Regions from separate parts of the Citrobacter sedlakii genome, predicted to be linked through region 1. Evidence: predicted binding sites of a transcription regulator. Region 1 holds the regulator's gene; each other region holds the start of a gene.
What was found. The regulator LexA, encoded in region 1, represses DNA repair genes until DNA is damaged. The targets are predictions, from matches to a motif close to TNCTGTATGTACATACAGNA.
Positions count from the first base shown of each region.

Region 2: a site for LexA is predicted at 1,556-1,575, ahead of sbmC (DNA gyrase inhibitor SbmC). Genes of this name have one in related genera too.
Region 3: a site for LexA is predicted at 1,457-1,476, ahead of umuD (translesion error-prone DNA polymerase V autoproteolytic subunit). Genes of this name have one in related genera too.

Region 1 covers NZ_CP071070.1:4,392,125-4,395,406, forward strand. The annotation lists gene dinF (MATE family efflux transporter DinF) at 1-929, opposite strand, end outside; gene lexA (transcriptional repressor LexA) at 1,050-1,658, opposite strand; gene JY391_RS20825 (diacylglycerol kinase) at 1,781-2,149, opposite strand; gene plsB (glycerol-3-phosphate 1-O-acyltransferase PlsB) at 2,320-3,282, shown strand, end outside.
Region 2 covers NZ_CP071070.1:1,845,715-1,848,996, forward strand. The annotation lists gene sbcB (exodeoxyribonuclease I) at 1-69, opposite strand, end outside; gene dacD (serine-type D-Ala-D-Ala carboxypeptidase DacD) at 313-1,479, shown strand; gene sbmC (DNA gyrase inhibitor SbmC) at 1,592-2,065, shown strand; gene JY391_RS08690 (FUSC family protein) at 2,193-3,251, shown strand.
Region 3 covers NZ_CP071070.1:1,286,312-1,289,593, forward strand. The annotation lists gene JY391_RS06150 (SulP family inorganic anion transporter) at 1-436, shown strand, start outside; gene JY391_RS06155 (universal stress protein) at 454-1,281, shown strand; gene umuD (translesion error-prone DNA polymerase V autoproteolytic subunit) at 1,494-1,913, shown strand; gene umuC (translesion error-prone DNA polymerase V subunit UmuC) at 1,916-3,178, shown strand; gene JY391_RS06170 (hypothetical protein) at 3,194-3,282, opposite strand, start outside.

The DNA of each region.
Region 1 (3,282 bases):
ACCTCCAGCAATTGACTACCGTCCCGCGCGCCATACGCCTGGCCGGAATGCGCCTCAACAGCGTAGGCAAAGCCGTCCAACGCATAGGCGGTAAAGGTAAGCAGCGTCATGAGCACTGCGTTCACGGCAATGATGTCGCCGCCAAGCCTTGCGCCAAGAACAGTAATGGCGCCAAAGCAGAGCTGGAGCAGCAGCGAACGCAGCATAATGTCGCGATTAAGCGCCAGCAGGCGACGAATATTCCCGCGCCAGGCCTGCTTTAACATCTCCATCGAGACGCCGCGCAGATGCAGCACCTTGCGCACCATCAGCATTCCCAGCAATAGCGTGGCGTATTCAGCTATCACCGTAGCCAGCGCAGCGCCCTGCACGTTCATATGCAGGCCCATCACCAGCCACAGGTCGAGGATAATGTTGAGGATGTTACCGACAATCAGCAGAATCACCGGCGCCCGCGCATACTGCACACCGAGCAGCCAGCCCAGCAGGACCAGATTGGCCAGCGAGGCGGGCGCGCTAAGCCAGCGGATTTCCAGGAAGCGTCTTGCCTGCGCCAGCACCGCTTCGCTACCGCCGACGATATGCAGCGCCAGATCGATCAGCGGCGTTCGGCAGAGCGCAATGAGCAGGCCAGCGCCCAGCGCCAGCAGCAATGGCTGTACTAACGCGCGCGCCAGCGCCTGTGGGTTCTTCGCTCCAAACGCCTGCGCCGTAAGCCCGGTAGTGCTCATTCGTAAAAAGAGCAGCAGCATGAACAGAAAACTGGTAGCCGTCGCCCCAACCGCCACCCCGCCGAGGTAAACAGGACTATCAAGGTGGCCTATCACCGCGGTATCTACCAGCCCAAGCAGCGGCACAGTGATGTTGGAGAAAATCATGGGTAAGGCAAGACGCCAGAGCGCTTTATCAGCAGATGCAAAGAACGGCATGAGAAGAAGCCTGAGGAGCAGTTATCGTAGATTTAAAATTATACAGGCCTGATAAGCACAGCGCTGCCAGGCCTGGCGCCGGATAACGGCGCGTACGCTCTTATATCCGGCTAAATGAAATTACAGCCATTCACCGTTGCGGATGACGCCGACGGCCAGCCCTTCAATCGTGAAGCTTTGTTCACGCAGATCCACGACGATCGGTGTAAATTCGCTGTTTTCTGGCAGAAGCTCGACTTTGTTGCCCTGTTTTTTCAGGCGTTTTACCGTTACTTCGTCATCAATGCGCGCCACGACCACCTGACCGTTACGTACATCCTGCGTTTTGTGTACCGCCAGCAGATCGCCGTCCATAATGCCGATGTCTTTCATCGACATACCGCTGACGCGCAGCAGGAAGTCGGCATTCGGTTTAAACAGTGACGGATCGACCTGGTAATGGCCTTCAATGTGCTGCTGCGCCAGCAGCGGCTCGCCTGCCGCAACGCGACCGACCAGCGGTAAGCCATCTTCTTCTTCCTGCAGCAGTCGAATGCCGCGGGACGCGCCGGAAACGATTTCAATCACCCCTTTGCGCGCCAGCGCTTTCAGGTGTTCTTCAGCGGCGTTTGGGGAACGGAACCCCAAACGCTGCGCGATTTCCGCACGCGTCGGCGGCATACCTGTCTGGCTGATGTGATCCCGAATAAGATCAAACACCTCTTGCTGCCTGGCCGTTAACGCTTTCATTCCGCCCCCTGGGTGTATATACAGTTATGCTGTGAGTATATACAGCTAAAGGTGATTTTGGAACCACAAACTGCACAATGATCCGCAGTTTTATGCGGTTATGGAACGGAGCGCGTATGTTGTTAGTGAAAATGGGCCCACAGCAGAATGCCCCAGGTGATCAGCGCGACAATAATGGAAAGCAGCACTGCCGCCGATCCCATGTCCTTCGCCCGTCCTGACAGCTCGTGATATTCGGATCCAATACGGTCGACGACGGCTTCAATTGCACTGTTTAAAATTTCAACAACCATGACCAGCAGCACCGAGCCAATCAGCAGAACGCGGGTAATAGCATCGACATCCAGCCAACAGGCGATGGCCACGCCTGCCAGCACCGCAATGCTTTCCTGACGGAACGCCGCCTCGTTGACCCATGCTGCGCGAAACCCCTTCCAGGAGTAACCGGCTGCTTTAATAATTCGGGTGAATCCAGTGGTATTGTTAGCCATTAAAAGAACCTTTTTGCATTATTGGCGTCAATGACAATGCTTTGTTAGCGCGTATAATCTGAGTGCGGGCAACGCGGCGCGAAGTATGACCGTATACAACAGAAATTCACATGACTTTCTGATATCCTTGCAGCGCATTTGCATTATTAACCAGAGGCTTTACATCGTTTATGTCCGGCTGGCCACGAATTTACTATAAATTACTGAATTTACCATTAAGCGTACTGGTAAAAAGCAAGTCTATTCCGGCGGATCCTGCCCCGGAACTGGGACTCGATACCTCTCGCCCAATTATGTACGTTTTGCCGTATAACTCCAAAGCGGACTTACTCACACTGCGCGCGCAGTGTCTGGCGCACGATCTTCCCGACCCGTTAGAGCCGCTGGAGATCGACGGCACGCTGCTGCCGCGCTATGTCTTTATTCATGGCGGACCGCGTGTCTTTACGTATTACACGCCGAAAGAAGAATCTATCAAGCTGTTCCATAACTATCTCGATCTGCATCGCAGTAATCCAGACCTGGATGTGCAAATGGTGCCGGTCTCGGTGATGTTTGGCCGCTCGCCTGGACGTGAAAAAGGCGAAGTGAATCCGCCGCTACGTATGCTTAACGGCATTCAGAAATTCTTTGCCGTCTCCTGGCTGGGGCGCGACAGCTTTGTGCGTTTCTCGCCGTCCGTGTCGCTGCGCCGCATGGCCGACGAACACGGCACCGACAAAACCATCGCGCAGAAACTGGCGCGCGTGGCGCGTATGCACTTCGCCCGTCAGCGTCTGGCGGCGGTCGGTCCGCGTCTGCCGGCGCGACAGGATCTGTTTAACAAACTGTTGGCCTCGAAAGCCATTGCCCGCGCGGTAGAAGACGAGGCGCGTAGCAAGAAGATCTCCCACGAAAAAGCGCAGCAAAACGCCATTGCGCTGATGGAAGAGATCGCTGCGAACTTTTCTTACGAGATGATTCGCCTGACCGACCGCATTCTGGGCTTTACCTGGAACCGTCTGTATCAGGGGATCAACGTCCATAACGCCGAGCGCGTGCGCCAGTTGGCCCACGACGGGCACGAAATCGTCTATGTGCCGTGCCACCGCAGCCATATGGACTATCTGCTGCTCTCGTATGTTCTTTACCAT
Region 2 (3,282 bases), 2.2 Mb from region 1:
CGCCGGATGCGTGCCGAAGGTTTCGTAGTCGTGAAAGAGAAAGGTGGGTTGCTGCTGACCGTCATTCATAAAAAAGTGTATTCCGTGGCTGAAAGTTGCGCGCTGCCTGAACGCAACAGAGTAGCAAAATTCGGCGGGGCGATCAGCCAGAGCTGTTGTCAGGAGGCGAATAAAATGGCGTGAGGTAAAAATGCGGACCCCGTCTGAGTGGAAAAACGTGTCTTACGTCACATTTTCTTGCAATTAATCCCTGTTCGTTTATCAGATTTTCCGTAAAAAGGACGGCTCTTTTGTCACACCTGAGGATATGCTGTGGAACGCCGTCTGTTTATTGCCGCTTCGTTACTCGCTACGCACCTTTCTACCGCGCTCGCGTCAAGCACTGTCGACTTCGCGCCGCAGCCACCTGCGGTAGAGGCCGCTTCATGGGTGCTGATGGACTACACCACCGGGCAAATCCTTACCGCCGGAAATGAACATCAGCAGCGCAACCCGGCGAGTCTGACCAAGCTGATGACCGGCTACGTGGTTGACCGGGCCATCGACAGCAAGCACATTTCTCCTGACGACATGGTTACGGTTGGGCGCGACGCATGGGCCAAAGATAACCCGGTGTTTGTCGGTTCTTCGCTGATGTTTCTCAAACAAGGTGAACGCGTCTCGGTGCGCGATCTCAGCCGTGGTTTGATTGTTGATTCCGGTAATGACGCCTGCGTTGCGCTGGCGGACTATGTGGCCGGCGGGCAGCCGCAGTTCGTGGCGATGATGAACAGCTATGTCAGGAAGCTGCATTTGCAGGACACCCATTTCGAGACGGTTCACGGCCTGGATGCGCCGGGACAGCACAGCTCCGCGTACGATCTGGCCGTGCTTTCACGGGCGATCATTCACGGCGAACCTGAGTTTTATCACATGTACAGCGAGAAAAGCCTGACCTGGAACGGCATCACCCAGTACAACCGCAACGGTCTGCTGTGGGATAAATCGCTGAACGTCGACGGCCTGAAAACCGGACATACTTCTGGCGCGGGCTTTAACCTGATTGCTTCCGCGGTTGATGGCAAGCGGCGTCTTATTGCGGTCATTATGGGGGCAGAAAGCCCGAAGGGTCGGGAGGAACAGGCGCGTAAACTGCTGCATTGGGGACAGCAGAATTTCGATACGGTGCAGATCCTGCGCAGCGGTAAGCAAGTAGGCGCTGAGCGGATCTGGTATGGCGATAAAGAGAAGATTGCGCTGGGCACCGAGCAGGATTTCTGGATGGCCTTACCAAAAGCGGAAATTCCTCACATCAAAGCGAAATATGTGTTGGATAAAGCGGAGCTTGAAGCGCCGCTCACCGCCCATCAGCGGGTCGGGGAAATCGAGCTGTATGATCGCGACAAGCTGATTGCCCACTGGCCTTTGGTGACGCTGGAAGCAGTTGACAAGGGCGGTCTGTTCTCGCGACTGAGCGACTACTTCCACCATAAAGCCTGACAGGAGACTGGCAGGAGTTCGCCTCTGCTCACATAATAATCACAAATAACTTGTGGCTGTTATTTCGACTTCGTTACACTGTATATAAATACAGTGTAACAATGGAGGCAACATGAACTACGAGATCAGACAAGTCGATAAGCGAACCGTAGCGGGTTTCCACCTGGTGGGACCCTGGGAACAAACGGTGAAGCAGGGCTTTGAGCAACTGATGATGTGGGTGGACGGCAAACAGATCGTAACGGATGAATGGATCGCCGTGTATTTTGACAATCCGGACGACGTTCCCGCAGAGAAACTGCGCTGCAGTACGGTGGTGTCCGTCCCGACCGATTTCGTTATCCCGGAAAACAGCGAAGGCGTTACGCTGAGCGAAATCGAGGGCGGGCAATACGCTACGGCGGTTGCCCGCGTAACGGACACGGATTTCGCCACGCCGTGGTATCAGTTCTTCAATAGTTTGTTGCAGGACAAAGCGTATGAGATGGCCTGCAAACCGTGCTTTGAAGTCTATCTTAACGATGGCTGCAAAGACGGCTACTGGGACATTGAGATGTATATCGCCGTACAACCTGCCGTCAAATAAGCGCGAAAACCTGGCGGACTGGCGCTAAGTGAGACTACGCTTAGCGAGATGTCCTGTCCGCTACGGTGAAATTTTCAGTGTAAAAGCAGGTACAATCCGTTTATTGTTTTTCTGACGGAGTGCATGAGTGCGTGCCGACAAGTCGCTGAGTCCCTTCGAAATCCGCCTGTATCGCCATTACCGTGTCGTGCATGGCATCCGTATTGCGCTGGCCTTTATCCTGACCTTTCTCCTCGTCCGGTTGTTTAACATTCCGGAAGGCACCTGGCCTTTGATCACGCTGGTGGTGATCATGGGGCCGATCTCCTTTTGGGGAAACGTGGTTCCCCGCGCCTTCGAGCGAATCGGCGGCACAATTCTTGGTTCGGTACTCGGGCTGGTGGCGCTGCGTCTTGAGCTGTTTTCCTTACCGCTGATGCTGTTATGGTGCGCAGCGGCGATGTTTCTCTGCGGCTGGCTGGCGCTGGGGAAAAAACCGTATCAGGCGCTGTTGATCGGCATTACGCTTGCCGTGGTGGTTGGCGCGCCAGCCGGGGATATGGAGACCGCGCTGTGGCGCGGCGGCGATGTCATTCTCGGCTCGCTTCTGGCGATGTTGTTTACCGGCATCTGGCCGCAGCGGGCCTTCATTCACTGGCGTATCCAGTTGGCGCACTGCGTGACAGCATACAACCGGGTTTATCAGGCGGCGCTGTCGCCCAATCTGCTGGAACGTCCGAGGTTGGAGAAGCACCTGCAACAGTTGCTGAGCGATGTGGTGAAAATGCGCGGGCTTATCACGCCAGCCAGCAAAGAGACGCGCATTCAGAAATCGATTTTCGAAGCCATTCAGACCGTGAATCGCAATCTGGTCTGCATGCTGGAGCTGCAAATCAACGCCCTGTGGGCAACGCGCGCGAGCCACTTCGTGATGCTCAACGCCCACACGTTGCGGGAAACTCAGCAGATGACGCAGCAGGCGCTGCTGACCATCACCCACGCGCTGTTTGAAGGGAACCCGCAGCCGATCCTTGCCAATACCGAAAAACTGAATGATACCGTTAATGAACTGCGGACGCTTATCCGCCAGCATGACGAGCGCAATGTAGCGGAAACGCCGATCCACGGTTATGTGTGGTTGAGTCTGGAAACCGCACGCCAGCTGGAGCTGCTTTCACATCTTATCTGCCGGGCGCTGCGCAAATAATCAGCAGATGAGGAGAATGAACCGGGTGCTG
Region 3 (3,282 bases), 1.7 Mb from region 1:
CAGCGTGGTTATGCTTGCCACCGTCGCAGTTGTGGTGGCAACACATAATCTGGCCTTCGGCGTGCTGACCGGTGTACTAATTGCTTCGCTCAACTTTGCTACGAAAGTATCCCGTTTCATGCGTGTAACCTCAGTTCCGGAAGGGACGAGTCGAACTTATACCGTCACCGGCCAGGTATTCTTTGCATCAGCAGATCGCTTTACCAGCCACTTTGATTTCCGTGAGGCGATTGAGAATGTGACGATAGATGTTTCACACGCCCATTTCTGGGACATCACTTCGGTGAGTGCCTTGGACAAGGTGGTTATTAAGTTCCGCAGAGAGGGAGCTGAGGTTGAGATACGCGGGATGAATGATGCCACCCGTACCATTGTTGACCGGTTTGGTGTGCATGATAAACCCGAAGAAGTTGATAAATTAATGGGAGGTCATTAATGTCCGAAAGTCATGAAATGAACAACACCGTTGTTGCCTGTGTGGATGGCTCGTCATCAACAAAGGCAGTCTGCGAATATGCGGCCTGGGCTGCCTCCGCGCTGAAGATATCGGTGGCCCTGCTTCATGTCCTGGAAAAAAGTGACCAGCCTTTGGTTTCGGACCTGACAGGAACCATTGGCTTAGACAGTCGGGAGCATTTTACAGATGAGCTGGTTCGCCTTGAGGGTGAACGTAACCGATTATTGATGACGCAGGGTAAAGCCATCCTGAAAAACTGTGCTGAACTGCTGACAAAGGCGGGATTACCGGCACCACAGCAATTACAAAAACATGGCACGCTGGACGGGATTTTGGCTGAACTGGGGGATACGCGTCTTATGGTGCTGGGGCGCCGGGGGGCATCCAATCCGGTCGGGAGCCATATTGAGAATGTTATTCGTCTGCAAAAAAATCCTGTGTTAATTGTACCCGAAACCTTCTCGGTTCCTTCACGTGTTATGTTCGCCTATGACGGAAGTGAAGCGAGTCTGGAAAATTTGCGTCGACTTTCTGTAAGTCCGTTATTTTTGAACCTGGCCTGCCACCTGGTGATGGTGAATGGAAAATCAGAATTGCTTGAGGCAGCTCACTCTTTGTTGCAAAGAGCTGGCATAACCAGTCAGGCAAGTCTGCTTAAAGCCGACACCGTGACTCAGGCACTGTGCCGCTATGCCGAGGAAAACGAAATTGATCTTATGGTCATGGGGGCATATGGGCATTCACGACTACGCAGGTTCTTTATCGGCAGCAACACAACAGAGATGTTGTCTGATAGCAACCAGCCTCTGCTGATGCTCAGATAAAAACAGGCGGGCCCTGATTTCAGGGTCCGCTTCTCGCTCTCAGCGGACCAAAAAACTTGTAGTGGATTTCTACAATCTCACCTTACGACTCATACGGTAAATCTAAATTACTCCCAACTTCAAACGGTTCCAGAAAACTGCTAGAAGAAGGTTGAACGTGCTAAAACCTCAGTGATACTGTATATAAACACAGTCAAATTGAGTCTCTCATTATGAAGATTTTTTATCCCTTTGAGATTGCCCCCTCTATCCCTCTTCCTCTCTTTACGGAACGGGTACCTTGTGGCTTTCCCAGCCCCGCGCAAGACTATGTTGAAGATAGGCTGAATCTCAATACGCTTTTGATAGCCCATCCTAGCGCCACGTATTTTATTAAAGTAAGCGGCGACTCCATGACAGGGGCTGGAATTGGGGATGGTGACCTTCTGGTAATTGACCGTTCTCTGTCTGCAAGCCATGGCGATATTGTGATTGCTGCTGTCGCCGGCGAGTTTACTGTCAAGGAGCTACGAACTCATCCGGTCTTACAACTAGTACCGCACAATAGCAATTACTCACCCATTACGTTTCATCATCCAGAAGATCTGGAAATATTTGGCGTAGTGACATTTTCAGTGAAGTCACATCAATGACGATGTTTGCTCTGGCCGACGTCAACAGCTTTTATACGTCCTGTGAAACAGTGTTCCGCCCGGATTTAAAGGGAAAACCCGTGGTGGTGGTCTCTAACAACGACGGCTGCGTAATTTCGCGTTCAGCAGAGGCAAAAGCGCTCGGCATCACGATGGGAGAACCATTTTTTAAATTGAAAAATAAGACATTCCCCTCTGCAGTGCACATATTCAGCTCAAACTATGCCCTTTATGCCGACCTCAGTGCACGGGTTATGCAGACGCTGACGGAGATGTCGCCATCCATCGAGATCTATTCAATCGATGAAGCCTTTATCGACTTATCGGGCGTAGCCAACTGCATGTCGCTGACAGATTTTGGCAAAACCGTGCGAAACCAGGTGTTTAAAAATACCGGGCTCACGATCGGGGTCGGCGCTTCGCAAACCAAAACGTTAGCAAAATTAGCAAATTACGCAGCAAAAAGATGGCCTGGAACGGGAGGTGTGGTTGATTTATCCGACATATCACGTCAGCGCAAGCTGTTAGAGCGCGTACCTGTAGAGGAGGTATGGGGGGTAGGAAGGCACATAAGTAAAAAACTGAACGCTATGGGGATCAGTACAGCGCTGGACTTAGCCAATAGCTCACCGTGGGTAATCAAAAAGCATTTCAACGTTGTTCTGGAAAGAACGTTGCGTGAACTGCGTGGTGAACCGTGTCTGGAGCTTGAGGAATTCCCGCCAAATAAGCAACAGATTATGTGCAGCCGCTCTTTTGGGTATCGTATTACCGAGTATGCCGATATGCGTCAGGCTGTCTGCACCTATGCAGAGCGCGCTGCAGCAAAATTACGTAGTGAACATCAGTTTTGTGCTTTTGTTAGCGTTTTTCTACGCACCAGCCCGCACGCAGATAATGAAGTTTACTATGGAAATCAATCGTCGGTGAAATTACTGGCACCTTCTGATGATACGCGTGACATCATTCGTGCCGCGATAGAATCACTGGATCGAATATGGGTCGAAGGTTACCGTTACATGAAAGCGGGTGTCATGCTGGCTGACTTTTTTAGTCGCGGCACAGCACAGCTTAATTTGTTTGACAATTTCGCCCCGAAAGCTAATAGCGCGGCACTCATGACGGTAATCGACGGCATTAACGCGTCAGGGAATGGGAAGGTCTGGTTTGCGGGTCAGGGCATCCAGAAGCCCTGGGCAATGAAACGTGAGATGCTGTCACCGGCTTACACTACGCGCTATTCAGATCTGCCTGTCGCTAAATGAAAATGAATACTGGCCTTACAGGTGCGGTAGCTGTAGTGACAGTATTTTCTCTCGCAGGGTGATATTCTGTATTTCACAGTTTTCAAGCTCACGTTCAAGCAAAA